Regions from separate parts of the Bradyrhizobium sp. CAR08 genome, predicted to be linked through region 3. Evidence: predicted binding sites of a transcription regulator. Region 3 holds the regulator's gene; each other region holds the start of a gene.
What was found. Region 3 encodes PhoB, which activates phosphate uptake and scavenging genes when phosphate is short. Its sites were predicted from a motif close to TGTCATNNANCTGTCAT; they were not measured.
Positions count from the first base shown of each region.

Region 1: the regulator PhoB is predicted to act here: its motif matches at 4,421-4,437, upstream of ACIPUD_RS05730 (RNA degradosome polyphosphate kinase).
Region 2: the regulator PhoB is predicted to act here: its motif matches at 3,401-3,417, upstream of ugpB (sn-glycerol-3-phosphate ABC transporter substrate-binding protein UgpB).
Region 4: the regulator PhoB is predicted to act here: its motif matches at 4,648-4,664, upstream of phnC (phosphonate ABC transporter ATP-binding protein).

Region 1 covers NZ_JBIXJX010000002.1:421,302-428,991, reverse strand. The annotation lists gene ACIPUD_RS05760 (autotransporter outer membrane beta-barrel domain-containing protein) at 1-491, opposite strand, end outside; gene ACIPUD_RS05755 (cold-shock protein) at 870-1,076, shown strand; gene purN (phosphoribosylglycinamide formyltransferase) at 1,173-1,826, opposite strand; gene purM (phosphoribosylformylglycinamidine cyclo-ligase) at 1,841-2,914, opposite strand; gene ACIPUD_RS05740 (CDP-alcohol phosphatidyltransferase family protein) at 3,070-3,612, shown strand; gene ACIPUD_RS05735 (DnaA ATPase domain-containing protein) at 3,705-4,382, shown strand; gene ACIPUD_RS05730 (RNA degradosome polyphosphate kinase) at 4,511-6,703, shown strand; gene ppx (exopolyphosphatase) at 6,719-7,690, shown strand, end outside.
Region 2 covers NZ_JBIXJX010000003.1:219,537-227,226, reverse strand. The annotation lists gene ACIPUD_RS08570 (TIGR02300 family protein) at 1-275, shown strand, start outside; tRNA gene ACIPUD_RS08565 (tRNA-Ala) at 342-417, shown strand; gene ACIPUD_RS08560 (GIY-YIG nuclease family protein) at 576-812, shown strand; gene ACIPUD_RS08555 (MarR family winged helix-turn-helix transcriptional regulator) at 815-1,276, opposite strand; gene ACIPUD_RS08550 (organic hydroperoxide resistance protein) at 1,432-1,857, shown strand; gene ACIPUD_RS08545 (CaiB/BaiF CoA transferase family protein) at 2,034-3,251, shown strand; gene ugpB (sn-glycerol-3-phosphate ABC transporter substrate-binding protein UgpB) at 3,472-4,788, shown strand; gene ugpA (sn-glycerol-3-phosphate ABC transporter permease UgpA) at 4,836-5,717, shown strand; gene ugpE (sn-glycerol-3-phosphate ABC transporter permease UgpE) at 5,717-6,565, shown strand; gene ACIPUD_RS08525 (sn-glycerol-3-phosphate import ATP-binding protein UgpC) at 6,571-7,650, shown strand.
Region 3 covers NZ_JBIXJX010000010.1:225,979-233,668, reverse strand. The annotation lists gene pstA (phosphate ABC transporter permease PstA) at 1-96, shown strand, start outside; gene pstB (phosphate ABC transporter ATP-binding protein PstB) at 93-914, shown strand; gene phoU (phosphate signaling complex protein PhoU) at 925-1,641, shown strand; gene phoB (phosphate regulon transcriptional regulator PhoB) at 1,664-2,371, shown strand; gene ACIPUD_RS22300 (GcrA family cell cycle regulator) at 2,619-3,131, opposite strand; gene ACIPUD_RS22295 (aspartate aminotransferase family protein) at 3,587-4,789, shown strand; gene argF (ornithine carbamoyltransferase) at 4,789-5,724, shown strand; gene ACIPUD_RS22285 (Hsp33 family molecular chaperone) at 5,889-6,908, shown strand; gene apaG (Co2+/Mg2+ efflux protein ApaG) at 6,970-7,362, opposite strand; gene ACIPUD_RS22275 (OpgC domain-containing protein) at 7,567-7,690, shown strand, end outside.
Region 4 covers NZ_JBIXJX010000019.1:62,519-70,208, reverse strand. The annotation lists gene ACIPUD_RS31680 (selenium-binding protein SBP56-related protein) at 1-1,350, shown strand, start outside; gene ACIPUD_RS31675 (hypothetical protein) at 1,428-2,021, shown strand; gene ACIPUD_RS31670 (DUF1045 domain-containing protein) at 2,025-2,723, opposite strand; gene ACIPUD_RS31665 (alpha-D-ribose 1-methylphosphonate 5-triphosphate diphosphatase) at 2,742-3,935, opposite strand; gene ACIPUD_RS31660 (chloramphenicol acetyltransferase) at 3,932-4,591, opposite strand; gene phnC (phosphonate ABC transporter ATP-binding protein) at 4,775-5,584, shown strand; gene phnD (phosphonate ABC transporter substrate-binding protein) at 5,648-6,583, shown strand; gene phnE (phosphonate ABC transporter, permease protein PhnE) at 6,660-7,544, shown strand; gene phnE (phosphonate ABC transporter, permease protein PhnE) at 7,541-7,690, shown strand, end outside.

The DNA.
Region 1 (7,690 bases), on a different contig from region 3:
CCGAGATTGACACCCGGCGCGAGCCGCGCGCCAAAGCCTGCGACACCGCCAAACGTCTTGCGCTTGTCGCCGACAAAGTCTCCTTGCGCATCCGTCCGGACCGAGATGCCATAACCCTCGAACCAGGTGCGGTAGCGCGGGTCTTCCGTGCTCGCCGACGCGCCGCCGCCGCCGGGATTGGTCCGAAACGCCCGGTTGACGCCGCCAGATGCCTGGTTTCCGAGCCGCTCCAGGAAATTCGAGCCGAGATTGAGCGAGCTGTTGCCGGCCGACTGGTCGTAATTGGTCGCGGTCGGCATCGGAATTGGCATCGGAATCGGCGTCGGTGACGGCGTGGGTGTCGGGTTCGGCGTGGGCGTGGGACTCTGCGCAAAGCCTGATGTCGTCGACAGTACCATGATGAGAGCAAACGCCACGGCAGCCGCGATCCAGCGGACGCGGTTCAGCCTGATCGCCTGCCGTGTCTCTGAGGGCTGCGAAATGCAGCACATGGCGACAAATCCTGAAGCAAAGGGCGGCGCGCAAAAAAGCAACAGGAGCGGCGCACGCGTGCCGCGATTTGTGCCGAACTGTTACTGAGGGTCAACCGGCTGGCGCGTCCCGGCAAAGGCATTGCTTCCGATTGTGGTTCCGCGGCCACAGGTCGCAAATTGCGGACGGGCACTCGGGTCGAAGTCTTGAAATTCGCGCGCGGCTTGCTAACGGGCGATTTTCATGTTGCAATATCAGACACAATCGGAATTGGCCGCTCGACTGTGCGTTTCGCGACATTGAGACTCAAGACTCGAACAGACTACCGGAAGCCCGTTTGTGGCGTGGCACGCGAAAAGCGGCCGCGTCGTTTTTGTATCTAGCGGAGGAGACTGAGGATGCCGCAAAAGGGCACCGTCAAATGGTTCAACCCGACCAAGGGCTATGGGTTCATCAAGCCGAACGGCAGTGACAAGGACGTCTTCGTCCACATCTCCGCCGTCGAGCGCGCCGGACTCTCGACCCTCAATGAAAATCAGGTGGTTGAATACGATCTCGTGGAGAACCGCGGCAAGGCATCCGCGGAGAACCTCAAGGTTTCCTGATTTCTCTCGCGGTCTGCGCAAGAGATCATGACGTTGCCCCCGGCTCTGCCGGGGGTTTTTGTTTGGAATGAGAAGTATTCCGAGTGCGACGGCGCTTCACCGCACCAACGGCGAAACCAGAAAATTCTCCGACGGCCCGCTGCCCGCGGTCTTGCACACATCGCCCTCGATCTGGACCTTGCCGGTCGCGAGCAGGCTCAGTGCTGCGGGATAGATGCGGTGCTCGACTTCAAGGATACGCTCCGACAGCGTGTCCGCCGTGTCGTGGTCGCTGACGGGAACCGCGCCCTGCATCACGATTGGGCCGGCGTCGGTCTCGGGGATCACGAAGTGCACCGTCGCGCCGGACAGCTTGACGCCGGCGCGCAAGGCCTGGCCGTGCGGGTCGAGACCGGGGAAGGACGGCAGCAGCGAGGGATGAATGTTGAGCATCCGCCCGTACCACGCCTTGGTGAATTCGGCCGTGAACAGGCGCATGAAGCCGCCGAGGCAAATCAGCTCGATGCCGTGCTGATCGAGTGCTGCTTGCAGCACCTTCTCGAAGCCGGCGCGGTCCTTGCCGAACGGCTTGCTTTCGATCACCAGCGTCTTCACGCCGCTCGCTTTGGCCCTTTCCAGCCCCAGCGCATCGGCCTTGTTCGAGATGACGAGCGAAATCTCCGCCGGAAAATCCGGCGCGGCCGCGCCCTTGATCAGCGCAGCCATGTTGGAGCCACGGCCGGAAATCAGGATGGCGACGCGGCGTTTCATTACAGCGCCGGTCATTACAGCGCCAGGTCGAGATGGCCGTTATAGACGACGCGGTGCTCGCCCTCGGCCAGGATCACGCTACCGAGCTGTGCCACGGTCTCACCGGCGTCAGTGAAGATCTCCACGACCTCTTCGACCTTGTCCGGCTCGACAATCGCGATCATGCCGATCCCACAATTGAAGGTCCGCAGCATTTCGAGCTCGGCGATGCCGGCCTGCGCGGCCAGCCATTTGAACACCGGCAGCACTGGCAGGCGCGCCAGATCGATACCGACGCCGAGATGCTTCGGCAGCACGCGCGGAATGTTGTCGGTGAAGCCGCCGCCGGTGATGTGGGCAAGCCCCTTCACCGCGCCGGTCTCGCGGATCGCGCGCAGGCAGGATTTGACGTAGAGACGCGTCGGCGTCAGCAACGCGCCGCCCAGCGTCATGACGGGCGCAAACGGCGCCTGCGCCCCGAAGCCGAGGCCGGATTGTTCCACGATCTTGCGCACCAGCGAGAAACCGTTGGAGTGCACGCCCGACGAAGCGAGCCCGATCACGGCATCGCCGGCGGCGATGTCCTTGCGCGGCAAGAGCGTGCCCCGCTCCGCGGCGCCGACGGCAAAGCCGCCGAGGTCGTAGTCGCCGTCTTTGTAGAGGCCGGGCATCTCGGCCGTCTCGCCACCGATCAGGGCGCAGCCGGATTCGCGGCAGCCTTCGGCGACACCGGCGACGATCGACGCGGTCGCCTCCGGATCGAGCTTCCCGCAGGCAAAATAGTCGAGGAAGAACAGCGGCTCGGCGCCCTGCACCACGAGGTCGTTGACACTCATGGCGACGAGGTCGATGCCGATCCCGCCATGCAGGCCGGTCTCGATCGCGATCTTGACCTTGGTGCCGACGCCATCGGTCGCGGCCACCAGGATGGGATCCTTGAAACCGGCCGCCTTGAGATCGAACAGGCCGCCGAATCCGCCGATTTCGGCGTCGGCGCCGGGCCGTGCGGTGGCGCGCACCATCGGCTTGATCAGGTCGACCAAGCGGTTGCCCGCATCGATATCGACGCCTGAATCGGCGTAAGTGAGGCCGTTTTTGCGGTCGGTCATGCCCGATTTCCAGTGGGTTTGCGGCTGGTTACGTCGAATTCCGGGGACGCGCAATGGCTCGCATGGCGCGCCGCCGTATACTATGTAGAGATATCAACCGGTTCAGCCTCCAAAGGGCCGAATTCGAGGTCAGGCCGGGTGCCGGGAAGCGCCGTGTGAGTATACCGAACATCATTACTTTGGGCCGCATCATGCTGGTCCCGATCATCGTCTGGGCCATCGTGTCGAGCCAAATGGAGGTGGCGTTCGCCGTATTCCTGATCGCCGGTATCAGCGACGCGGTCGACGGCTTCCTTGCCAAGCGCTTCAACATGACGAGCGAGCTCGGCGCCTTGCTCGACCCGCTCGCCGACAAGGCGCTGCTGGTCTCGATCTACATGGCGCTCGGCATCTGGGGCGCGATTCCGCGCTGGATCGTCATCCTGGTGGTCTCGCGCGACATCATGATCGTCGCCGCCGTGATCATATCGTGGCTGTTCGACCGACCTGTGGAGATGAAGCCCTCAAAGGTATCCAAGCTCAACACTGTGGCCCAAGTGGCGTTCGCGGCGCTGGTGCTGGCCGCCCTCGCCTTCGGCTTCAAACCCGGTCCTTATGATATAATCCTGATGGGCCTCGTCACGGTCTTCACGCTCTCCTCCGTGTCGCTCTATCTTGTCGAATGGTTGCGGCACATGAGCACGATCGAGGCCAAGTGAGTTGGGAGCGGCCCCGTAAAAGGCCAACTCCCGCTCGATTAGGTCGCATCTCGTCAAACGAAGCCGGCACGCCGGCACGGAGCAAAGCAAGCGTGCCAAGCCGCGTTCATCCCCGACAGTTGGCGTTTTCGCTTCCGCATGCGGAGAGCCTGAGCCGGGACAATTTCCTCGAAGGCCCCGTCAACGCCGCCGGTCTTGCCCTCATCGACGCCTGGCCGGAATGGCCGAACCGAATCATGTGGCTGGCCGGCCCGGAAGGAAGCGGCAAGAGCCATCTCGCCGCGATCTGGGCCGAGGCTTCAGGCGCCCGCTCGACCACGGCCAATGGGCTGACCGCCGAGGCCGTCCCGGCTGCGCTCGCCACCGGCGCGCTGGTGGTCGAGGATCCCAAAGCCAGGGAATTCGACGAGCGCGCCCTGTTCCATCTGATGAATCTGGCCCGCGAGGACGGCGCCTACGTCCTCTTCACCGGACGCGAGGTGCCCGCGTCTCTCGAGATCGAGCTCGCCGACCTGCGCTCGCGGCTCCGCGCCGTCCCCGTTGTCTCGCTGCTGCCGCCCGACGACCAGCTCTTCCGCGGCCTGATCGTCAAGTTCTGCGCCGACCGCCAGCTCGCGGTGGACGAGAGCGTGGTCAGCTACCTCGCCACTCGCCTGGAGCGGTCCTCGGCCGCCGCCCGACGGGCTGTGGACCTGCTGGACAGCGAGGCCTTGCGCCTCGGCCGCCCCGTCACCCGGGCCCTGGCGGCCGAGCTGCTCCGGGATGTCTGACCAAGGCGGGTTGACGCGGCCGGGCGGCGGAACATCAATGTCATCGAAACGTCATCGCTCTAACACATGCTCCCGCGGGTTTTGCGCGTAAGTCGCAAATTGGGGCGAACTGGATGGACCGACTTCTGATGGATTCTGCGCAAGCTGTTGAAGTTAAAGAAAAAGCCCCGGAAGCCGAAGGCCCGCCGGCGATCGCATCGAGCCCCGAGCGGTTCATCAATCGCGAGCTTTCCTGGCTGCACTTCAACCGCCGCGTCCTGGAGGAATCGGTCAATCCCAGCCACCCCATGCTGGAGAGGGTGCGATTCCTGTCGATTTCAGCGAATAACCTCGACGAGTTCTTCATGGTCCGCGTCGCCGGCATCAAGGCCCAGGTGCGCGAGGGTATTGCTGAGCGCAGCCCCGACGGTCTGACCCCGTCCGAGCAGCTCGCGCTCATCAACCGGACCGTCTCGCAGCTTGCCTCCGACCAGCAGGCAATCTGGCGCGACCTGCGCGGCACGCTCGCCGACGAGGGTATCGTGCTGGTCGAGGGCAAGGAGGTCACCAAGGCGGAACGAACCTGGGTCGAGGACTACTTCCTCAGCAACGTGTTCCCGCTGCTGACGCCGCTCGCGATCGACCCGGCCCACCCCTTCCCGTTCATTCCGAGCCTCGGCTTCACCATCGCGCTCCAGCTCACGCGCGCCGCCGACGGCAAGCAGATGAACGCGCTGATCCGCATGCCCGGCAAGATCGACCGCTTCATCCGTCTGCCGGCTGACGGCAAGGTCGTCCGGCTGATCTCGCTGGAGCAGGCCACCGCGCTGTTCATCAACCGCCTGTTCCCCGGCTACAATCTTCACGGCCAGGGCGCCTTCCGCGTCCTCCGCGACTCCGAACTCGAAATCGAGGAAGAGGCCGAGGATCTCGTCCGCCTGTTCGAGACCGCGCTGAAGCGCCGCCGCCGCGGTTCGGTGATCCGACTCGAGATCGACGCCAAGATGCCGGAGCAGCTGCGCAGTTTCGTGCAGCACGCGCTGTCGACCGCCGACGACGAGGTGTTCCTGGTCGATGGCGTGCTCGCCATGAACGAGCTCTCGCAGCTCACCCGCCTTGACCGGCCCGATCTCGAATTCACCCCTTACGTGCCGCGCCATCCCGAGCGCGTGCGCGAGCAAGGCGGCGACATCTTCGCTGCGATCCGGCAGAAGGACCTCGTCGTCCATCACCCCTACGAATCCTTCGACGTCGTGGTGCAGTTTCTCCAGCAGGCGACGCGCGACCCCGACGTCGTCGCCATCAAGCAGACGCTCTACCGCACCTCCAGCAACTCGCCGATCGTGCGCGCGCTCGTGGAAGCCGCCGAAGCCGGCAAATCCGTCACCGCGCTGATCGAGCTGAAGGCCCGCTTCGACGAGGAGGCCAACATCCGCTGGGCGCGCGACCTCGAACGCGCCGGCGTGCAGGTCGTCTACGGCTTCCTCGAACTGAAGACCCACGCGAAACTCTCGATGGTGGTGCGGCGCGAGGGCGGCAGCCTCACGACCTACGTCCACACCGGCACCGGCAATTACCACCCGGTGACCGCGCGCATCTACACCGACCTCTCCTACTTCACCTCGGAGCCGACCATCGGCCGCGACGCCGCGCGCGTGTTCAACTTCATCACCGGCTACGCTGCGCCGAGCGATCTGGAAAAGATGGCGGTGTCTCCGCTGACCTTGCGCAAGCGCATCATCGAGCACATCCAGGGCGAGACCGCGCATGCGCGGCACGGCCGGCCTGCTGCGATCTGGATGAAAATGAACGCGCTGGTCGACCCCGATATCATCGACGCGCTCTACGAGGCCTCCCAGGCCGGCGTGCAGGTCGAGCTCGTGGTGCGCGGTATCTGCTGCCTCAGACCCGGTATTCCCGGCCTGTCGGAGAACATCCGCGTCAAGTCGATCATCGGACGATTCCTCGAACACGGCCGAATTTACTGCTTCGGCATGGGCCAGGGCCTGCCGAGCGCGAAAGCGGCTGTATATATCTCCTCAGCCGACATGATGCCGCGCAACCTCGACCGCCGCGTCGAGGTGCTGTGTCCGCTGCAGAATCCCACGGTGCATCAGCAGGTTCTCGAACAGATCATGGTCGCGAATCTCAAGGACAATGAACAGAGCTGGCAATTGTTGCCGGACGGGTCCTCAACGCGTATGAAGACCGCGAAGGGCGAGGAGCCTTTCAACGTCCACAACTACTTCATGACAAATCCGAGTCTGTCTGGCCGTGGTAAGTCGCTCAAGGAATCCTCGCCGCGCCGCCTCACGCGCCGTAATGAACGTCATCAATCCTGATCCGGGATCGTCGACGTGAAGCGGCCGCGCAAGCGCGGCTCGAGCGTCGCGGTCATCGACATCGGCTCCAACTCGGTCCGTCTCGTCGTCTACGAGGGACTGACGCGGAGCCTCATTCCCATCTTCAACGAGAAGACGCTGTGCGGCCTCGGGCGCGAAGTGCAGAGCACGGGACTGCTTGCGCCCGACGCCGTCGACAAGGCGCTGACCTCGCTCAAGCGCTTCCGTGCGCTGTGCCGGGTCATGCAGGTCGGGCGGGTGTTTGCGATTGCGACCGCCGCCTGCCGCGATGCCTCCAACGGCGCCGACTTCATCGCGAAAGCCGAGCGCATCTGCGCGGTGAAGATCGAGATCCTGTCGGGCCCGCGCGAGGCGCGGCTGTCGGCGCTTGGCGTGATCTCCGGCATCCATCATCCTGACGGCATCGTCGGCGACCTCGGCGGCGGCTCGCTCGAACTGATCGACGTGCGCAAAAACACCGTGCGCAGCGGCGTGACGCTGCCGCTCGGCGGCCTCGCGCTGCAGGACCTCGCGCATAAATCCCTGAAACGCGCCGACCGCATCGTGCGCGAAGCGCTCGATGGGGTGCCGCAGCTCAAGGCGGGGAGCAGCCGCAGCTTCTACGCGGTCGGCGGCACCTGGCGCGCGCTTGCGCGCATCCACATCATCCAGAGCGGCTATCCGCTGCAGGTGATGCACGGCTATTCGATTTCGGCGGCCGAGGCGCTCGATTTCTCGCGTCGTCTCCGCCGGCTTGCGGCCGCCGGCATGCTCGCCGACATCGAGATCGTCGCCGATGCCCGGCGTCCGCTCCTCACCTATGCGGCGCTGGTGCTCGAGCACATCATCCGGGTGGCGAAGCCGAAGACCATCGTGTTCTCGACCTTCGGCGTGCGCGAGGGCCTGCTGCACGAGAAGCTGCCGGAGTCCGAGCGCAACAAGGACGGACTGATCTGCGCGGCCGAGGAGCTGAACCAGCTGCTGTCG
Region 2 (7,690 bases), on a different contig from region 3:
CACCCCGCGGTGCCGAAGCCCGTCACGCAGCCGCTGCCGCCGACGCCACGCCAGAGCCGGCGGAGGTCGAGGAGGTCTCGCTCGAGGAGGCCGATGCCGAGGAGAACACCGGCAAGGTCAAGGCCGTCGTGCCCGAATCCGAGGACGACATCGAAGTCGATGAAACTATCGAGGACGATGACGACGATGATTCGACCTTTATCGCCGACGACGAAGAAGGCGATGAGGACGTCACCGACATCATTGGTGATGTCGGCGGTGACGAAGAGACTTGAGATAATTCCAGAACTGTGGTTCTGGGTCTTTCCCGACGCGTCGCCCAAGGCGCGTCGGACGGTTAAGGGGCCATAGCTCAGCTGGGAGAGCGCTTGCATGGCATGCAAGAGGTCGGCGGTTCGATCCCGCCTGGCTCCACCAGCCTTCGCTGGCTTCGCCAGCTACGGCTCGGCAAGCCAGCTCCGCTCCAATGTAGCGAAGCTAGCGAAGGCTGCCGCGGCGTAGCCCGAAGGGCGAAGCCGGGCTTCAGCAGATCAAAAGCGGATGTAAGCTCTCCCTCGACAACTGGGGAGTGTGCTGTGAAGTACGTCTACATCCTTGAAAGCCTTAATTCGCTCCACTTCTACGTCGGGATTACCGAAGATCTGCGCGCCCGACTGACAAAGCACAATGCTGGTGAGGTGCCCCACACCTCGAAATACGGACCTTGGCGGATCAAGACTTACGTCGCGTTCAGCAACGAGAAGCAGGCCGTAGCATTCGAGAAGTACCTGAAGTCAGCGTCCGGTCGCGCCTTCGCCAAGAAACGGCTCTAACCCTACTCCCCGATCACCGCATTCAACCGATCGCGCAACGCCACAATCTCGTCCTTCATCGCGACAAGTTCCGAGACCGAGCAGTCCGATGCCGCCAGGATCGATTGCGGCACGGCCCGCGCCTTGTCCTTCAGGGCCTGGCCCTGCGCGGTCAACGCGATCAGCACCTGACGTTCGTCCTCGCTGGAGCGCGTGCGCTTGACGAGGTGGGCCGCCTCGAGCCGCTTGAGCAGCGGTGTCAGCGTGCCCGAATCCAGGTGCAGCTTTTCGCCGATGCTCTTGACCGGCACGTCGTCGCGCTCCCACAGCACCAGCATCACCAGATATTGCGGATAGGTCAGGCCGAGCCGGTCCAGCAGCGGCTTGTAGACGCGGTTGAAGGCATGCGCGGCGGAATAGACCGCGAAGCAGATCTGGTTGTCGAGGCGCAGCGGCGCGTCCGCTGCCGAATGTTTCCGGGGCATCGAGAATCTCACAGGACTTGCTCCATTCTGGGGCCGGCCGTCGCTACATTCAATTGCGAACAATTAAATGTGAGACGCTATAATTTCAATTGCGCGCAATCTAATTGCCTGCGATAAAGATGGCGCCCCCACCCCGAAAACACAGGGAGACAAAAATGTCAGTGAACGTCCTCTACAAGACCAGCGCAAAGGCCACCGGCGGCCGCGACGGCCATGCCGCGACCCTCGACGGCGCGCTCGACGTCAAGCTCACCACGCCGAAGGAGCTCGGCGGCGGAGGCGGCGCCGGCAACAATCCCGAGCAGCTGTTTGCTGCGGGCTATGCCGCCTGCTTCATCGGCGCGATGAAGTTCGTGTCCTCGCAGGGCGGCCCCAAGGTTCCGGCCGACGCCTCCGTGACTTCGACCGTCGGCATCGGCCCGCGCGCGGCCGGCGGCTTCGGTCTCGACATCGACCTTGCCGTCTCGCTGCCAGGCCTCGCCCGCGCGGAAGCCGAGGCGCTGGTCGAGAAGGCGCACCAGGTGTGTCCGTATTCCAACGCGACGCGCGGCAATGTCGACGTCCGCCTGACGGTGGTCTGACCGGTTTCGGTGAAGCGGCTGGCCCGGGATACCCCCGGGCCGGCCGCCTCCCTTGATTTGCCATCTCGCGGGATTGCGGCGAGCGGCCTGCATGACGCCCTACGCGCGAAGCCATTGCCGGCTCGGACGAACCTCGTTAGGCCTGTGATCAATACCGACACAGGGGACGCGAAGGCATGACTGAAGCCGCCAGTTCTGGAGCTGCCATGGGTGCAATGAGCGGCCTGCGCGTCATCGATCTGACGCGCGTGCTCGGCGGCCCCTATTGCACCCAGATCCTCGCCGACCATGGCGCCGACGTGATCAAGGTCGAGCCGCCCGCAGGCGACGAGGTACGCGACTGGGGCCCTCCCTTCCACGAGGAAGACGCGGCCTATTTCATCGGCATCAACCGCAACAAGCGCTCGATCGGCCTCGACCTCGCCTCCGAGGGCGGCCGGACCGTGCTGCTCAAGATGCTGGAGAGCGCCGACGTCCTGATCGAGAACTTCAAGCCGGGCACGCTGGAGAAATGGGGCATCGGCAACGAGGTGTTGCGGGAAAAATTCCCGCGCCTCGTGCATTGCCGGATCTGCGGCTTCGGCGCCGACGGGCCGCGCGGCGGCAATCCCGGCTATGACGCCATCATCCAGGCCATGACCGGCATGATCGCGGCGACCGGCTCGCCCGAGAGCGGACCGATGCGGATCGGCGTGCCGCTGGTCGACATCGGCACCGGCCTCTATGCGGCGATCGGCATCTTGATGGCGCTGTCGGAGCGGCAGCGCTCGGGCCAGGGCCAGTTCCTGGAGACCACGCTGTACGAGACCGGTCTCGCCATCATGCATCCGCACACCGCGAATTATTTCATGCATGGCAAGCCGCCGTCGCTCACCGGCAACGAGCATCCCAACCTCGTGCCCTATGCGATCTTCCCGACCAAGACCGACGACATCTTCATCGGCGTCGGCAATGACGGCACCTTCCGCAAGCTCGCCAAGGAGATCGGCAAGCCCGAGCTCGGCACCGATCCGCGCTTTGCGCGCAACAAGGATCGCATCGGCAATCGCGAGGCGCTGCGGGCCGAGCTTGCCGCCGTGTTCAGCCAGCACGAGGCCGAGCCGCTGTGCAATCGCCTGCTCGCCGCGGGCCTGCCCGCCGGCCCCGTGCAGAAGATCGACCAGGCATTGACCAACCCGCACACGATCGCGCGCGGCGATATTATCGAGAAGGATTGGTACAAGGGCGTGGCGTCGCCGATCCGGCTCGACCGCAGCAAGCCGAGCCTGCGGCGCCTGCCGCCGAAATTCAGCGAGCACGCCGCCGAGGTGCTGGGCGAATTCGGCTACTCCAGGTCCGAGATCGACGCGATGGTCGAGCAGGGCACTGTCTGCGGCCCCGAGCGCAAGCGCTAGCGCCCTCGCCTTCCACATCCCACGGCAATGCCGCAGTGCGGTGCGGGCGCTCTGTGCACCGCGAACGGAGGACGCTGCGCGCGCGGCATTCGCCTATTTGACGGCTTCCCTTTTCCAGCGCTTGCCGCTTTCGTTTCGGCCGCTTACACAGTCATGTGAACGTCATATGGCGCTGCTAGCGCAAGCGATCATTTTTGACGGCCCAAGGGAGGTTTACTTGATGGCTCTTCGACATTTTGGAGCGGCTGCCGCTATTGCACTCACGATTGGACTGTCGGCCTCGCCGGCCTTGGCCGTGACCGAAATCCAGTGGTGGCACGCGATGACCGGCGCCAACAACGACGTCATCGTCAAGCTCGCCACCGACTTCAACGCGTCGCAGAGCGACTACAAGGTGATCCCGACCTACAAGGGCAACTATCCCGATACGATGAACGCCGGCATCGCGGCGTTCCGCGCCGGCAACGCCCCGCACATCATGCAGGTGTTCGAAGTCGGCACCGCGACCATGATGGCCGCGACCGGCGCCGTGAAGCCCGTCTACAAGCTGATGGCCGACGCCGGCGAGAAGTTCGACCCCAAGATCTACCTGCCCGCCATCACCGGTTATTATTCGACGTCGAAGGGCGAGATGCTGTCCTTCCCTTTCAACTCGTCCTCGACCGTGATGTGGGTGAACCTCGACGAGCTGAAGAAGGCGAACGTAGAGATCCCGAAGACCTGGCCCGAAACGTTCGAGGCCGCCAAGAAGCTGAAGGCTGCCGGTCATGACACCTGCGGCTTCTCGGGCTCCTGGATCACCTGGGTCAATCTCGAGCAGCTCTCGGCGTGGCACAACGTGCCGCTCGCCAGCAAGGCCAACGGCCTCGACGGCTTCGACACCGTGCTCGAGTTCAACGGACCGCTTCAGGTCAAGCATCTCGAAACCCTGGTCGAGCTGCAGAAGACCAAGACCTATGACTACGCCGGCCGCACCAACACCGGCGAAGGCCGCTTCACTTCGGGCGAGTGCCCGATCTACCTGACCTCGTCGGCCTTCTTCGGCAACGTCAAGGCGCAGGCCAAGTTCAACTTCACCGCCGTGCCGATGCCGTATTATCCCGACGTCAAGGGCGCACCGCAGAACTCGATCATCGGCGGCGCTTCGCTGTGGGTGATGGGCGGCAAGTCGGCCGAGGAATACAAGGGCGTCGCGAAATTCCTGACCTTCCTCTCCGACACCGATCGCCAGGTCTACATCCACAAGGCCTCCGGCTACCTGCCGATCACCAAGGCGGCCTACGCCAAGGCGAAGGAAGAAGGCTTCTACAAGGATCAGCCCTATCTCGAGACCCCGCTGCTCGAGCTGACCAACAAGGAGCCGACCGAGAATTCGCGCGGTCTGCGCCTCGGCAACATGGTGCAGCTGCGTGACGTCTGGTCGGAAGAGATTGAGCAGGCGCTGGCCGGCAAGAAGACCGCCAAGCAGGCGCTCGATGCCGCCGTCGAGCGCGGCAACACGATGCTGCGGCAGTTCGAAAAGACCGCCGTCAAGTGAGGCAATGAGCGGCAGGCCGCGACCCGGCCTGCCGCTCTGCTGGCATCATGCAAAAGCAAGCCATCTTCCAGTCAAGACTGTTACCGTACGCGCTGGTTGCGCCGCAGCTCGCGATCGTCCTGATTTTCTTCTATTGGCCGGCCCTGCAGGCGGTGATCCAGTCCTTCCTGCTCCAGGATGCGTTCGGTCTGTCGACCACCTTTGTCTGGTTCGAGAATTACGTCGAGCTGTTCAAGGACGCAGCCTATTTCGAGGCGATCGTCCGGACCTTCTTGTTCTCGTTCGCCATTGCCGTCTCGTCGCTGTCCTTTGCGCTGCTGCTCGCCGTGATGGCGGACAAGCCGCTGCGTGGCTCGATGCTCTACCGCACGCTCCTGATCTGGCCCTATGCGGTGGCACCGCCCGTGGTCGGCGTGCTCTGGATCTTCATGCTGCATCCCTCGCTCGGCGTGCTCTCGCGCTATCTGCGCAATATGGGCGTCGACTGGAATCCGCTGCTCGACGGCGACCAGGCCGCGGCGCTGATCATCCTCGCCGCCGCGTGGAAGCAGATCTCCTATAATTTCCTGTTCTTCCTCGCCGGCCTGCAAGCGATCCCAAAGAGCGTGTTCGAAGCCGCCGCGATCGACGGCGCCCGTCCGATGCGGCGGTTCTGGACCGTGACCTTCCCGCTGCTGTCGCCGACCATCTTCTTCCTGCTGGTGGTCAACATCGTCTACGCCTTCTTCGACACGTTCGGCATCATCGACACGATGACCCGCGGCGGCCCCGGAACGTCGACGGTCACGCTGGTCTACAAGGTCTATTCCGACGGCCTGCTCGGCGGCAATCTCGGCAGCTCGGCGGCGCAGTCGGTGATCCTGATGGTCATGGTCATCGTGCTCACCGGAATCCAGTTCCGGTTCGTCGAACGCAAGGTGACCTACTGATGGTCGAGGAAGAGGGCTTCCGGCGCTACATCGCCCACATCATCCTCTGGATCGGGATCGCGGTCGTCGCCTTCCCCGTCTACATCGCGTTCGTCGCCTCGACCCAGGACAACGCGCTGATCGCCAACGGGCAAATGTCGCTGCTGCCGGGCGGCCATTTCTTCGAGGTCTACTACCAGACCATTTTCGTCGGCACGAGCGGATCGACCCGCGAGCCCGTCGGCAACATGATGCTGAACTCGCTGGTGATGGCGCTGCTGATCGCGGTCGGCAAGATCGCGATCTCGATCATCTCGGCCTACGCGATCGTCTATTTCCGCTTTCCCTTCCGGATGCCGATCTTCTGGATCATCTTCATCACGCTGATGCTGCCGGTCGAGGTGCGCATCTATCCGACCTACAAGATCGTCGCCGATCTGCACATGCTCGACAGCTATGCGGGCCTGTCACTGCCGCTGATCGCCTCCGCCACCGCGACGCTGCTGTTTCGCCAGTTCTTCATGACGGTGCCGGACGAGCTGCTGGAGGCCTCGCGCATCGACGGCGCCGGTCCCCTGCGCTTCTTCTGGGATACGCTGCTGCCGCTGTCGCGCACCAACATGGCGGCGCTGTTCGTGATCCTCTTCATCCTCGGCTGGAATCAATATCTCTGGCCGCTGCTGATCACCACCCGCGACGACATGCAGACCATCCAGGTCGGCATCCGCAAGATGATCACCACCACCGACGCGCTGACCGAATGGCCGATCGTGATGGCGACGGCCGTGCTCGCGATGCTGCCGCCGGTGTTCGTCGTCGTCGTGATGCAGAAACTGTTCGTGCGCGGACTCGTGGAGACGGAAAAGTAAATCCCATGGCTAACGTCACCCTGCGCAACGTCCGCAAAACCTATCCCGGCGGCTTCGAGGCCATCAAGGGCGTCAACGTCGATGTCGGCGACGGCCAGTTCTGCGTGCTGGTCGGTCCCTCCGGCTGCGGCAAGTCGACATTGCTGCGCATGGTCGCAGGCCTCGAAACCGTCACCGGCGGCGAGATCGACATCGGCGGCCGCATCGTCAACCAGATCGAGCCCGCCGACCGCGACATCGCGATGGTGTTCCAGAACTACGCGCTCTATCCGCATATGAGCGTCTTCAACAACATGGCTTACGGCCTGCGCAACCGCGGCATGAAGGAGGCTGAGGTCAAGACCCGCGTCGACGAAGCTGCGCGCGTGCTCGAGCTCACGTCGATGCTGGAGCGCAAGCCGCGCCAGCTCTCCGGCGGCCAGCGCCAGCGCGTCGCCATGGGCCGCGCCATCGTGCGCCAGCCGAAGGTGTTTCTGTTCGACGAGCCGCTGTCCAACCTCGACGCAAAGCTCCGCATCGCGATGCGGGTCGAGATCCGCAAATTGCAGCGCCGGCTCAACACCACGTCGATCTACGTCACCCACGACCAGCTCGAGGCGATGACGCTCGCCGACATTCTCGTGGTGATGAATGGCGGCCAGGTCGAGCAGGTCGGCAATCCCTTGGCGATATACGAGAAGCCGGCGACGACTTTCGTCGCCTCCTTCATCGGCGCGCCACCGATGAATCTGATGTCGATTCGCGCCGACGAGATCAAGTCGCAGCTCGGCAGCACCGACGCCGGCATCCTCGGCATTCGCCCGGAGGATTTCGTCATCACCGACCAGACCCCGGCCGGCGGCGTCGCCCTTCCGCTCACCGTGGAAGCGATCGAGCGCGTCGGCGCCGAAACCTTCGTTTACGGCATGCGGGCCCAGGACGAGCAGCGCATCGCCGCCAACCCCGGCGAACTGCCGCCCGGCGAGGTCATCGTCCGCATTCCCGGCTCAGAGGCGCCGCCGATCGGCGAGAAGATCCGCGTCGCAGCAATGCGCCAAAAGCTGCATCTGTTCAGCGGCGATGGGCGGACGCGGATCGAGGCCTGACCGGGTTCCGCTGGGCCGTCGATTAAAAAACGCGAAAACA
Region 3 (7,690 bases):
CAGTTGGCCTGGAGCGGGGCGCTGCTCATCACCCTGACCGTTCTTGCCCTTAATATTTTCGCGCGCATCCTTGGCGCCGAGAGGACCGCAAAATGAGTGATCTTTCCGTGTCGATGAGCGCGTCCGGTGGACTGCCGCACGCGGCGGTGCTGCCCGAGGCGCCCCCGAAGGTGACCGTGCGTAACCTGAACTTCTATTACGGCGAGCACCATGCGCTGAAGAACATCAACCTGACGCTCGGCGCCAACCGCGTTACGGCGTTCATCGGACCGTCGGGCTGCGGCAAGTCGACCCTGCTGCGCATCTTCAACCGGATGTACGACCTCTATCCCGGCCAGCGCGCCACCGGTCAGCTGATGCTCGATCAGACCAACATCCTCGACCCCAGGCTGGACCTCAATTTGCTGCGCGCCCGCGTCGGCATGGTGTTCCAGAAGCCGACGCCGTTCCCGATGACGATCTACGAGAACATCGCGTTCGGCATCCGTCTCTATGAGAAGATCTCGAAGTCCGAGATGGACGGCCGCGTCGAGAAGGCGCTGCGCGGCGGCGCGCTGTGGAACGAGGTCAAGGACAAGCTCAACGCCTCCGGCCTGTCGCTCTCCGGCGGCCAGCAGCAGCGCCTCTGCATCGCCCGCACCGTCGCGGTGCGGCCCGAGGTGATCCTGTTCGACGAACCCTGTTCGGCGCTCGACCCGATCTCGACCGCCAAGGTCGAGGAGCTGATCCAGGAGCTGTCCGAGGATTACACGATCGCTATCGTCACCCACAACATGCAACAGGCGGCGCGCGTCTCCGACAAGACCGCCTTCATGTATCTCGGCGAGCTGATAGAGTTCGACGACACCAGCAAGATCTTCACGTCGCCGTCAGATCGGCGCACGCAGGATTACATCACCGGCCGGTTCGGCTAGGAGACGCGACATGGGTTCTGAACATACCGCAAAGGCTTTCGACACCGACCTCCAGGAACTCACTCGCCTGGTCGCCGAGATGGGCGGCATCGCCGAGCGCATGATCGTCGAGTCCGTCGACGCGCTGATCCGCCGCGACGTCCCGCTCGGCCAGCGCGTCGTCGCCATCGACACCGAGCTCGACGCGCTGCAGAAGCGCATCGAGGAGCGTGCGGTGCTCACCATCGCCCGCCGCCAGCCGATGGCGGTCGATCTGCGCGAGATCGTCGGCGCCATGCGCGTCGCGACCGATCTCGAGCGCATCGGCGACCTCGCCAAGAACATGGGCAAGCGCGTCGCGGCGCTGGAGACGGACTTCCATCCGCTCAAGCTGTTCCGCGGCCTCGAGCACATGACCGACCTCGTGCAGCAGCAGGTCAAGTCGGTGCTGGACGCCTATGCCGCGCATGATCTGCCGGCGGCGATGGCGGTCTGGAAGGGCGACGAGGAGGTCGACGCCATCTGCACCTCGCTGTTCCGCGAGCTCCTCACCTACATGATGGAGGATCCGCGCAACATCTCGTTCTGCATCCATCTGATGTTCTGCGCCAAGAACATCGAGCGGATCGGCGACCACGCCACCAACATCGCCGAGACCGTGTTCTACATGATCGAGGGCCAGGCCATCACCGACAAGCGGCCGAAGGGCGACATGACGACCTTCGCCAACACGGTACCGAACACCTGAAGACTTAGGGAGCGACGACCCGATGGGCGCACGCATTATGGTGGTTGAGGACGAGGAAGCCCTGACCGAGCTTCTCCGCTACAACCTCGAAGGCGACGGCTATGACGTCGAGACGGTGATGCGCGGCGACGACGCCGACACCCGCCTCAAGGAGCACATCCCCGATCTGATCGTGCTCGACTGGATGCTGCCGGGCCTGTCAGGCATCGAATTGTGCCGGCGGCTTCGCACCCGTCCCGAGACCAAGCAGCTCCCGATCATCATGCTCACCGCGCGCGGCGAGGAGAGCGAGCGGGTGCGGGGTCTTGCGACCGGCGCCGACGATTACATCGTCAAGCCGTTCTCGGTGCCGGAGCTGCTGGCGCGCGTGAAAGGCCTGCTGCGGCGCGCAAGCCCGGAGCGGCTCGCGACGGTGCTTGCTTTTGGCGACATCGAGCTCGACCGCGACAAGCGCCGCGTGGCGCGCTCGGGCCGGCCGATCGATCTCGGTCCGACCGAATATCGCCTGCTGGAGTTCTTCCTGGAGCATCCGGGGCGCGTGTTCTCGCGCGAGCAACTGCTCGACAGCGTCTGGGGTCGCGACATCTATATCGACGAGCGCACCGTCGACGTGCATATCGGCCGCCTGCGCAAGCTGCTCAATCTCGGCCGCGAGCAGGACCCGATCCGCACCGTCCGCGGCGCCGGCTACGCGCTGGATGATCGGTTTGCCAAGGCGGAGCAGGTGTAGGGTTGCAGGCTTGTTTGTTGGCGAGTTGTCCCTGCATTCTCAGCCGTCGTCCCGGACAAGCGAGCGAAGCGAGCGCTGATCCGGGCCCATAACCACCGAACGTGGTTTGGCGAAGACTCGGAGTGACCCCTTCCGCACGATTATTGCGTGCTCGGAGTATGGGTCCCGGCCCCCCGTGCGCAATTGCGCACTAGGCCGGGACGACGCTGAAATTGTTGAATCGTCTTCGCGCGACGACTTGCCGTGATTACCGCGGACCCGGCTTCACCGGTGCGCGGCGCCGATCCGACGCCGGCTGGTACGCAACGCGCGAGTGCTGGGCGCAATAGGGCAGTCCGGACAGCGCCCTTCCACCGCAGAAGAAGAAGTCCGGGCTCGAGGGATCGCCGACCGGCCAGTGGCAGGTCGCCTCGTTCAATTCCAGCAGCGACAGCCGCTGGCTCATCGGCACCACGTTGTCATAGGTGACCGGATCCGGCTCAGCCTCCACCTCGAAGGCCTGCGCCAGCGCGGTGTTGCCGCGCGAGATCGGGCGGCTCACCCGCATCATGTGCTGCGCGGGGCGCGCCTTGCGCGGCCGCGGCGCTGCCGATGATGGGCTCTTGGCGCGGCCCGAAAGGCCGAGCCTGTGCACTTTGCCGATCACGGCATTGCGGGTCACATTGCCGAGCTCCGCCGCGATCTGGCTGGCCGAAAGTCCGGCCTCCCAGAGCTTTTTCAGCTGCTCGACGCGATCATCGGACCAGGTCAAAACCGTCATTGCACCCTTTCCCTCGCTGCGCGCCAGCCATCCTGGGGCCTCGCAGCGAATGCCTAAGCCTTCAAAAACCCGTGCCGCCAGAATCCCTTAAGGCTCGCCGGGCGCGTCTTGAACGCCCGAACGTTTACGCCGGTACATAAGGACTTAAAGATCAGAACCACTGCACGAGATGTCGTATCTGACAATCCAAACGCTACAATATGGCGTGACTCCCGCGCAAGAGTCCGCCGACTCGCTTCCACATGTTCCGTGGCCAAATCCCGCAAAATCGGCACCGCAAGACTACGGATTCAGCGTTTCGCGAGGCTTTCCGGGCGGCATTGACACCCGTTTCACCAGGCCTAAGATAGTCGCACGTGCCGCCCTCAAGAGGCGGCACGTTTCGTTTTCCGGGCCGGTCGATGGTGCGTTGCGCAATGCACGCTCACTCCGTCCGCAACATTCAAGTGACCATCATGACTAACAGCGCAGCGCCGCATTTGCTCCCCGTTTTCGCCAGGTCCGACCTTGGTTTCGAGCGTGGCGAAGGCTGCTGGCTGATCGCGACCAATGGCGAGCGCTATCTCGATTTCACCTCCGGGGTGGCGGTGAATGCGCTCGGCCATGCCCATCCGGCGCTGGTCGCGGCGTTGCAGGAGCAGGCCACCAAGCTCTGGCACATGTCGAATCTGTTCCAGAGCCCGGACGGCGAAAAGCTCGCCGCGCGCCTGTGCAATGAAAGTTTCGCGGATTTCGTGTTCTTCTGCAATTCCGGCGCCGAAGCGCTGGAATGCGTGATCAAGGTCGTGCGCCGTTATCACGCCGCAAAGGGTCATCCCGACCGCTATCGCATGATCACCTTCGAAGGCGCCTTCCATGGCCGCACGCTGGCGACGCTGGCCGCAACGGGATCGGCAAAATATCTCGAAGGTTTCGGCCCTCCGATGGAGGGCTTCGACCAGGTTGCGCATGGCGATCTCGATGCCGTGAAAAAGGCAATCGGTCCGCAGACCGCCGGCATCCTGATCGAGCCGATCCAGGGCGAGGGCGGTGTGCGTTCGGCAACGCCCGCCTTCCTGAGGGCGTTGCGCCAGCTCTGCGACGAGAAGGGTCTGTTGCTCGCCTTCGACGAGGTGCAGACCGGCATGGGCCGCACCGGCGATCTGTTCGCGTACCGCCGCCTTGGCGTCGAACCCGACGTGATGTCGCTGGCCAAGGCGCTCGGCGGCGGCTTCCCGATCGGCGCCTGCCTTGCGACCGCGGAAGCGGCGTCCGGCATGACGCCGGGCTCGCACGGCTCGACCTTCGGGGGCAATCCGCTCGCGATCGCGGCTGCGAACGCCGTGCTCGACGTCATGCTCAAGCCCGGCTTCTTCGACCACGTGCAGAGGATGTCGCTGCTGCTCAAGCAGAAGCTCGCCTCCGTGATCGACCGACACGGCGATGTCGTCAGCGAAGTGCGCGGCGAGGGCCTCCTGATCGGCATCAAGGCCGTGGTGCCCTCCGGCGATCTCGTTGCAGCCTTGCGCGACCAAAAGCTGCTCACCGTCGGTGCCGGCGACAATGTCGTGCGTTTCCTGCCGCCTTTGATCGTCACCGAAGCCGAGATCGAGGACAGCGTCGGGCGGCTCGAGCGCGCCTGCACCGCGTTGTCCGGCAACAAGCGGGCGGCAAGCTGATGAGCAAGTCGCCCGATAAAACACCGAAGCACTTCCTCGATATCAACGAGCTGCCGCTGTCGGAGCTCAAGCGCATGCTCGCTGCGTCCTCCGCGATGAAGGCGAAGCAGAAGGCGCATCAGCCGGTCAGGCCGCTCGAAGGCAAGACCCTGGCGATGATCTTCGAGCGCCCCTCGACGCGGACGCGGGTGTCTTTCGACGTCGCCATGCGCCAGCTCGGCGGCGAGCCCATCATGCTCACCGGCGCCGAAATGCAGCTCGGCCGCGGCGAGACCATCGCCGACACCGCGCGCGTGCTGTCGCGCTATGTCGACGCCATCATGATCCGCATTCTCAATCACGATGCGCTGCTGGAGCTTGCGGCAAACGCCACCGTGCCCGTCATCAACGGCCTGACGCGCCGCTCGCATCCCTGCCAGGTGATGGCGGACCTCATGACCTACGAGGAACATCGCGGCCCGATCGAGGGCAAGACCGTGGCCTGGACCGGCGACGACAACAACGTGCTCGCCTCCTGGGCGCACGCCGCCGAGCGCTTCAAGTTCCAGCTCAATGTCGCGACGCCTCCGGAGCTCGCGCCGAAAAAGGCGATGCGCGACTTCATCAAGGCGACGGGCGCGCCGATCATGCTCGGCACGGATGCCGAAGCCGCCGTGCGCGGCGCCGATTGTGTCGTGACCGACACCTGGGTGTCGATGGGCGACAAGGAAGGCGAGCACCGCCACAACGTGCTCAAGCCCTATCAGGTCAATGCGCAGCTGATGTCGCTTGCCAAGCCGGATGCGCTGTTCATGCACTGCCTGCCCGCCCATCGGGGCGAGGAGGTCACCGACGAGGTGATCGACGGTCCACAATCCGTCGTGTTCGACGAGGCCGAAAACCGCCTGCACGCGCAGAAGGGCATTCTGGCCTGGTGCTTCGACGCGGTGAAGTAATCCGGGCCGGTATCCGCCGTGCCGGCGAAGTAGGTCTTCATCGTCGTCCTGGCTTTCGCCAGGACGACGCTGAATTTGCCCTGCTTGCGTACGATCCGTTCTGCATTCCGGACCCCAGCCCTCACCCCCTTCCAATTCCGCCTTCCGACCCCAGATAAAGCGCCATGGTTTCCCAATCCCCTGATATGAAAACCGGGCCTGAAGGCCCGGTTCGCGCGCCATCCGCGGTTCCGATCGATGACGCCGTGCTGCCTTACGAGGTCGACGCGCTCGATGTGCGCGGTCGGCTGGTGCGGCTTGGTCCGGCGCTCGACGAAATCCTGACCAAGCACGATTATCCCGCGCCGGTCGGCAAGCTGCTCGGCGAGGCCATCGTGCTGACCACGCTGCTTGGCTCCTCGCTGAAGTTCGAGGGCCGCTTCATTCTCCAGGCCCAGACCGACGGTCCGGTGTCGTTCCTGGTCGTGGACTATCAGGCGCCGGATCGCCTGCGCGCCTATGCGCGCTACGACGCCGCGCGCCTCGGCGAGGCCAAAGATACTGGCACGCATTCCGGCGCGCTGCTGGGCCACGGTCATCTCGCCATGACCATCGACCAAGGCCCCGACATGAGCCGCTACCAGGGCCTGGTCGCGCTCGACGGCGGCAGCCTCGAAGACGCCGCTCACGAATATTTCCTGCGCTCCGAGCAGATCCCGACACGCGTGCGTCTCGCTGTCGGCGAGGAATGGCGTTCGAACGACGGCGGCAAGCATCGCTGGCGTGCTGGCGGCATGCTGATGCAGTTCCTGCCGAAGGCGCCCGAGCGTGCGCGGCAGGCCGATCTGCATCCCGGCGATGCGCCCGAAGGCGTCGAAGTGCACGCCGTCGCTGAAGACGATGCCTGGGTCGAGGCACGCTCGCTGATCGAGACCGTCGAAGACGTTGAGCTGATCGATCCGGAGCTGTCCGGGGAGCGGCTGCTCTACCGCCTGTTCCACGAGCGCGGCGTGCGCGTGTTCAATCCGCTGCCCTTGAAGGCGCAATGCTCCTGCTCGCGCGATGCGGTGGCATCGATGCTAAAGAGCTTTTCGTCTGACGACCGTGCCGCGATGGTCAAGGACGACAAGGTCGTCGTGACCTGCGAGTTCTGCAGCTCGGTGTACGAGTTCACGCCGGATGAAGCAGGCGTGGAAGACGCGTAAGGCGTTAGCCTGCAGGTGCGATAGGGTCGGCCAAAGCGGAGCGCGCCCACCATCTCCTGCCCTAATTCAACACCCGCTTGTTGTCCGGGCTGTCCAGCGAGAACGTGGGCACGTCGATCTCGAAGCGTTCGCCGGTCGCGCTGACCATCTGGTAGCGGCCGGTCATGAAGCCCGAGGCGGTCGTGAGCGGCACGCCCGAGGTGTATTCGAAGCGTTCGCCAGGCGCGAGCGTCGGCTGCTCGCCGACGACGCCCTCGCCCTTCACCTCCTGCTGCCGGCCGGTGGCATCGGTGATGATCCAGTGCCGCGTCTTGAGCTGCACGGTCTCGTCGCCGGAATTGGTGATGACGACGGTGTAGGCCCAGAAATAACGGGAGCGGTCGGCCGACGACTGCTCCGGAACAAAGTTCGGCTCGACGGTCACTTCGATCTGGCGGGTCACGGCGCGGTACATGATTGCCATCATACCGAAAACCGCTCCGGAACCAAACGCCGGAGACGCCTTGGCGACATCGTCCCGCCAGAATTCGCAGGGAAGTACACGTCCAAATGGGCTTGCAAATGTACTTGCTTGTGATCCGGTCGCTTTGCGAGATGACGGCCGGACCGGTACACTCCTTGCCACGTCGCGATTTGCGGAAGGGTTTTTAGGCCCCCGATGACCATTGCCGACCAAGTGACGGGATCGACGATCGCGGGAACCGCTAAACCTGTGGAGGTCAAATCCGCGGGAGCGAAGCGGCGCGCGGCCGCGCCGGCCATTTCGCTGCCCGCCATCGGCG
Region 4 (7,690 bases), on a different contig from region 3:
GAAGCTCCTGCGGAGAACTTTGCCTACACGTTGCTGCTCAGTCCGGATTTCTCGAAACCGGATTCTCTCGCGGTGATCGACGCCAAGCCGGGATCGCCGACCTACAGCCAGATCGTCCACACCGTGACGATGCCCAACAAGGGCGATGAGTTTCATCACTTCGGCTGGAATGCCTGCTCCTCCGCCTTGTCGCCGCTCACTGGGCATGCCTTCATCGAGCGGCGCTATCTCATCATCCCCGGGCTGCGCTCGTCGCGGATTTACATCATCGATACCAAGCCCGATCCGACCAAAGCCAAAATCCACAAGATCATCGAGCCCGAGGAAGTCTTCAAAAAGACCGGCTATTCGCGGCCACATACCATCCATTGCGGGCCGGACGGCATCTATGTGAGCACGCTGGGCGGCGGCGGCAAGGACGGCACCAACGGGCCTCCAGGCGTCTTCATCATGGATTGCGAGACGTTCGAGGTCCTTGGACGATGGGAGATCGACCGCGGCCCGCAGACGTTGCACTATGATTTCTGGTGGAACCTGCCGCGCGACTACATGGTGACGAGCGAATGGGCATTGCCGCCGCAGTTCGAGAACGGGATCGTCCCGGAAGATTTGCTGGCGAACAAATATGGCCATCGTCTCCACTTCTGGGATCTCCGCGCCCGTCGCAACGTGCAGACCATCGACCTCGGCGCCAATCATCAGATGGCGCTGGAGGTACGGCCGGCGCACGATCCGGTTCGCGAATACGGCTTTGTAGGCGTTGTGGTCGACACCACGAATCTCGAAGCCTCGATCTGGACCTGGTGGCGCGAAGGCGGAAAATTCCATGCGGAGAAGACGGCGACGATCCCGCCCGAGCCTGCGCCAAAGGAGAAGCTCCCGCCGCTGCTTCAGGGCTTTGGCGCCGTGCCGCCGCTGGTGACCGACATCGACCTGTCGATGGATGATCGTTTTCTCTATGTCTCGTGCTGGGGCACGGGTGAAATGCGCCAGTACGACGTGAGTGATCCGCGAAAGCCGAAGCTTGCGGGCTCGGTTCACATCGGCGGCATCGCGCGCCGCACCCCCCATCCGAACGGCAAGGCATTTGCGGCCGGCCCGCAGATGGTCGAGATCAGCCGCGACGGCTGGCGCGTGTACTGGACCAATTCGCTCTATTCCACCTGGGATGACCAGTTCTATCCCGATGGCGTTCCGGGTGTGGAAGTCATGGCCAATGTCGGTCGCAATGGCGGCCTTGAACTCGACAAGAACTACTTCGTGAGCTTCCCCGACGGATATCGTGCGCACCAGATCAGGCTGGAGGGCGGTGATTGTTCGACGGACTCCTTTTGCTACCCGTCGGCCTAGATTGGGCACACGCGAGCCTCGGCTGGCTGTGGCTCGCTCTTGTTGCGAGCGGTCTCTATCACGGGGTCAATCCGGGAATGGGCTGGCCGCTCGCCGTTTCGGCCGGGCTCATGGACAAGAGCCCGCGCGCGCTCTTTCGTGCGTTGTGGGCTCTGGCCGCCGGACATCTCCTGGCAACGCTTCTCGTGCTGCTGCCATTCGCGTTCCTGCTCGTGCTGGCCGAGTGGCAGCGTTCGATCCAGCTCGGCGCGAGCCTTTTCGTCATCGGCTTCGGCGTCTATCGGCTGGTCGAGCGGCGCCATCCGCGCGCGCTGGCACGAATTCCGCCGACGCAATTGGCGCTCTGGTCATTTGCCGTTGCCATTGCTCACGGCGCCGCCTTGATGCTCGTGCCGATCTATCTCGGGCTCTGCCAGGCCTTCGAACTCGATGCCGGCCATGAGGCCGCCGGCGCGCTGATGAAGGCGAGTCTCGGGATGGCGGTTCTGGTGTCTTTGGTGCACGTCGCTGCCATGGTCAGCGCCGGCGGATGTCTGGCGTGGCTGGTCTACCGCCATCTGGGATTGAGGTTCGTCTCGCGAAGCTGGTTCAATCTGGATGTAATCTGGGCCACCAGCCTCATTCTGGTTGGCGTTGTGGCCTTCGGCTTCAATCTCGCGAGCTGGCACTGACACTTACTGGGTCAAAGCCCACTCGCCGATGATGCGGAAGCGAGCCTTGGCGTGGTCCTGTTTGAACAGCGCGACGCGATCGATCGCAAGCGTCTTGAGGCCGAGCGCAGCAAACCTTCCCTGCAGCATTTCCAGAATCGGCCCGCGCCGCTCCACGTCGAGCCGGCCCGTCAACGTCATGTGGAAACGGAATTCCTCCATCACGTAAGGATAGCCCCAGCGGTCGAGATAGTGGCGCTGCCGTTCGCTCAGCTTCTCCGGCTTGCGCCGCGCACGGTCTTCCGCGCTCAGCGGCGCGCGGAAGGAGTCGAAGTCGCGCGCGCAATCGGCGGCGAGCTGCTGGAGTTCGCCGACCGGCTCCCCGGGAATGACGGCGATGAAGCCGCTGATGGAATCGACGACCGGGCGGATCACCGGAATTGCGCGTGCCCTGCCGGCGAATGTCGCGCAGGCCGCAACAAGCTCGACCTCGCGCCTGTCGGACGCCAGCGCCATCGGCGCCTTCAGCGTGGCGTGAAAGCCGTATTTGCGGGGATCGGCGGTGACATCACGCCAGTCCGGCGCGAGACGCGATGCGTCGGCGGGAAACGGCAGCTCGTTGCCGGTATAGGCATCGTAGCCGAGCAACTCCGCGCCGAAGCGGGTGAGCGCGCTGTCGCTGCCTGCGGCAAAATAGATCGCGTAGCGGGGGAAACTCGTCATCGTCCGAGCATAGCGGGTTTATGCCGCGGCGACAGCTTGGCGCGGGGTAGCTGGCATGCCAAGCAACCGCGTCGCCTCGGTGAGATGCACGAGCTTGCCGCCTGATATCACGGCGATCAGCCGCGGCCGCAGCGGCATGCTGTCGTCGACCAGCAGAATGTCCGCGCGCCGGCCTTCCGCGAGCACGCCGCGATCTGCAAGACCGGTCGCGCGCGCGGGCGCGGCGGAGACCAGATTCCAGGCCTCGGTCAGCGGCAGCACGCCATCGGCGGCGAGCCGGAACGCAGCGAGCAGCTGCGCGGGATAGTAGTAGTCCGAGGCCAGCACCGAGCAGAGCCCTTTGGCGATCATGTCGGATGCCCTGGTCCAGCCCGTGTGGCTGCCTCCGCGCACGACGTTCGGCGCGCCGTAGACGATGGCGTCACCGTGGCTTGCTGCCGCCCGCGCTGTCTCCTCGTTGATCGGAAACTCCGCAATCGCCACGCCCATGGCGCGAAAGCCTTCGCGCATCGCCGGCGTCGCATCATCGTGCGAGAGCATCCGCACGTCGGCGGCGCGGGCCGTCGCGGCCAGCCGTGACACGGAAGCCGGCACATCCGCGGCGCGGGACATTATGTGTCCGACCAGCCGGTCGAATTCCTCGCTCGACAGGCCGGTGCGCTCCACCATGCGATTGCGCTTGCGCGGCTTGGCCATGTCCCCAACCGTGCCGTCCATGTGGTCGTTGAAGGCGAACAGGTCGACGCGGCCCTCAGTGAGCCATTGGCTGATCTCGGTTTCGGCGTCGAGATTGTAGGTCTCGTGGCGCAGGTGAAAGCGGGTGTCGGCGGCGAATTGCGGGCGCTGCCGTTCGATCGCCTCCATCAGGCTGCGCGCATTGCCGGCGCTGCGCAGGCCCGGCTCCCACGAACAGGTCGTGGCGTGAAAAACCGTGGTGATGCCGTTGCTGATCGCCTGGCGGTCGCTGTCGGCGAGCGCGACGTCGATCGGGAAATCGACCCCGGCGCGCGGCATCATCTGTCGCTCGAAGGCATCGCCATGCAGATCGACGATGCCCGGCAGGACCAGCAGATCGCGCGCCTTGATCGCCAGCCGCGCCCGGCTGCGCGAGGCATTGATCTCTGCGATGTCCGTTCCGGACACGAGAAGCGACGTTTCGGCGAACTCGGAGCCGATCAGGGCCCGCCCGCCCTCGAGGAATATGTCTGTCACGCGACCGCGCTTCGTTTGCTGGCAGAAGAGGGTGCCCCTGCTTCGTATGCCGTGAGGAAATCCTCAATCCCGAGCTTGCGGAAATTGGGCAGGGCTTCACGCAACTTGTCGTGATCCCAGTCCCACCAAGCGAGCCTCGCAAGCCGCCCCGCAACCTCTTCCGAGAACCGCCGGCGAACGATGCGCGCCGGATTGCCGGCAACGATGGTGTAGGCCGGCACGTCCTTGGTGACGATGGCGCCGGCCGCGATCACCGCGCCGGTGCCGACGTTGCGGCCCGGCAGCACGATCGCGCCATGGCCGATCCAGACGTCATGGCCGATATGGACGTGATGCTGGCGCCGCCAGTCGAAGAACTCGGTGTCGTCGCTCTCGCCTTCGAAATAGGCGCTCGAACGATAGGTGAAATGCGCCTGCGTGGCGCGGTGCATCGGGTGATTGCCCGGATTGATCCGCGTCATCGCCGCGATCGAGCAGAATTTTCCGATGGTGGTGTAGGTGATCTGGGCGTCGTTCACGACATAGGAGTAATCGCCCATCGTCACTTCGTGCAGCATCGTGCGGGCGCCGACCTCTGTGTAGGCCCCAAGCCTGGTGTCGTGCAGCTTCGCCGAGGAATCGACAGTCGGCTGGAGCGAAAGAGCTTTGGCGGCCATGTTGTATCCGAACGAGAGGGCGAGTGTTTCTCTTCGAGCGGCTTGATGACAATGTCATGACGGCGCGATGACAGGGGATGAACAGGGGATGAGGTGTGTAGGATCGCCGCATCGCAACGTCCGTGTCACACAAGTGTCAAGCGCCGGCGTTAGCGGTGGGTCCCAGCTACTCTGGAGCCCTGCATGCTGGTGGTTGAAGGTCTGACGTGTCGCTTCGGCGTGAAAGCCGCGGTGGACGACGCCTCGTTTCAAGTCTCTCCCGGCGGCTTCGTCGGCGTGATCGGACGGTCCGGCGCCGGCAAGTCGACCCTGCTGCGGACCATCAACCGTCTCGCGACCCCTTCGCAGGGTCGCATCCTGTTCGACGGTCTCGACGTCACCGCGCTACGCGGCAAGGAGCTGCGGCAGTGGCGGGCGCGCTCGGCGATGATCTTTCAGCAGTTCAATCTGGTCGGCCGGCTCGATGCTCTCACCAACGTTCTTATGGGACGGCTCGCGATGATGCCGGCCTGGCGCTCGCTGTCGCAGAGCTGGCCCGAGCAGGACAAGGCGCTGGCGATGTCCGCGCTCGAGCAGTTCGACATCGCCCCACTCGCAGCCCAGCGCGCCGACCAGCTCTCCGGCGGCCAGCAGCAGCGTGTCGCGATCGCCCGCGCGCTGGTGCAGCAGCCCGACATCATCCTCGCCGACGAGCCGATCGCCTCGCTCGATCCGCGCAACACCAAGATCGTGATGGATGCGCTGCTGCGCATCAACAAGCACTTCGGCATCACCGTGCTCTGCAATCTGCATTCGCTCGACCTGGCGCGCAGCTATTGCGACCGCCTGATCGGCATGGCGCAGGGTCGCGTGGTGTTCGACGGCGCGCCGGCCGAGTTGACCGAGCACGTTGCGCGCGAGCTCTACGATCTCGAAGCCGCCGAAGTCATGGGCGGCACGCCTGCACCAGTGCGACAGGGCATTCCGGCGCTTGGAACGGCGGCCGCCGCCTGAGCTGCGCCGCATCAGGACTTACCAATTTTGCGTCAACCGACCTCAACCAATGAAGAGGCTATCATGATTACTCGCAGATTGATTCTCGCCGGCGCCGCCGCGCTCGCGTTGACGACTTCGGCCTCCGCCGAAGACTGGAAAGCCAAATATCCCGAGCTGACCTTCGCGGTCATTCCGGCGGAAAACGCCTCGGGCGTGACCGAGCGCTGGGCGCCGTTCATGAGCTATCTCTCCAGGGAATTGGGCGTGAAAGTCACGCTGCGCATCGCCAACGACTACGCTGCCGTCATCGAAGGCCAGCGTGCCGGCAACATTCACATCGCGAGCTACGGCTCGGCGTCGTTCGCCCGCGCCCGCCTGACCGGCGTCAAGACCGACGCCTTCGCCAACGACATCAACTCCGACGGCTCCACCGGTTATTACTCGGTGTTCTTCGTCAAGGCGAGCAGCCCCTACAAGAGCATCGATCAGCTCAAGGGCAAGAACCTCGGCCTGGTCGATCCGAACTCGACCTCCGGCAACAACGTGCCGCGCTTCGAGCTCGACAAGATGGGCATCGCGGACGCCGACACCTATTTCAGCAAGGTCGTCTTCACCGGAAGCCACGAGAACGCGATCCTGGCGCTGGCGCAGGGCACGGTCGACGTCGCGGCCAACCAGTGGACCAGCGACAACGACTCGACATTAGCGCAGATGCTGACCAAGGGCATGCTGAAGAATGCCGATGGCTCGGCGATGAAGAAGGATGATTTCCGCATCATCCACAAGTCGGCGCCGATCATCAACGGCCCCTATGCCTACAATTCTGACCTGCCGGAAGAGGCCAAGGCCGCCATCGCCAAGGCGTTCTTCGACGCGCCGGCCAAGGACAAGGCTGCGTTCGATCGCCTCCAGGACGGCCAGAAGAAGGGTTTTCATCCCGCGACCACCAAGGATTGGGATGGCACGATCGAGCTGATCAAGTTCGTCGATGCGCTGCGTAAGAAGAAGGCGTCCTGAGTTTCGGGACGATGCCACTGGAGCCGGGTCGATGGACCCGGCTCTTTCTCTTTGATTGACCATTTTCCTGGCCAAGATGACCGTCGCGGTTTCGATCCTCCCCGAGCAACAGCTCGCCGTGCTCAACGCCGCCTATCGCCAGGCGGTGGCGCGCAAGCGGCTCCGAATCCTGTCTGGAGCCGTGATCTTCGCCGCAGCACTGTGTCTGGCCGCGATCGGCGCTGAAGTGAATCTGCGCACGCTGTTCGCCCACTTTGGCAACTTCATCAGCTATTTCGACCGCATCCTCACACTCGACACCGGCCAGCGGGTCTGGACCGATGTCGGCGAGTGGCTGTGGGGCTGGCGCAAATGGCTGAGGATGCTGGGCGAGACTTTGCTGATCTCCTATGTCGGCACGCTGATCGGCGCGACTTTTGCGTTTTGCCTGAACTTCTTTGCGGCTGAAAACACCTCGCCCGCGCCGTGGTTGCGCTTCGTCGTGCGGCGCCTGCTCGAATTCGCCCGCACGGTCCCCGGCATCGTGTTTGCCCTGATCTTCGTGATCGCCTTCGGGCTGGGGCCGATGGCGGGCGTGCTGGCGATCGCGATTCACTCCACCGGCGCGCTTGGAAAGCTGTTCTCGGAGATCGTCGAGAACGCCGACATGAAACCGGTCGAAGGCGTCCGCTCGACCGGCGCGAGCTGGCTGTCCTGCATGCGCTTCGCCATCCTGCCGCAGGTCACGGCGGGCTATGCCAGCTACGCGCTGCTGCGTTTCGAGATCAACGTCCGCGAGGCCTCCGTGATGGGCTTCGTCGGTGCCGGCGGCATCGGCCAGGAGCTCGTCGTCGCCATCCGCAAGTTCTACTACTCGGACGTCAGCGCCATCCTGCTCACCATCATCGTCACGGTTTTCATTATCGACATCAGCACCGGCTGGCTGCGCGGCCGCCTGTTCGGCAAGGAGGCGCGGACGTGACGGGGCCGCAGGACATTGACACATCAGCGCTTCGCGCGCGCTACCCTGATGTGTTCGACCGGCCGGCTTCGGCGCGGCTCCCGATGCCGGCGATGATCGTCGCGGCGCTCGCGGTTCTGATTTATGGCCTCATCGATCTCGACTTC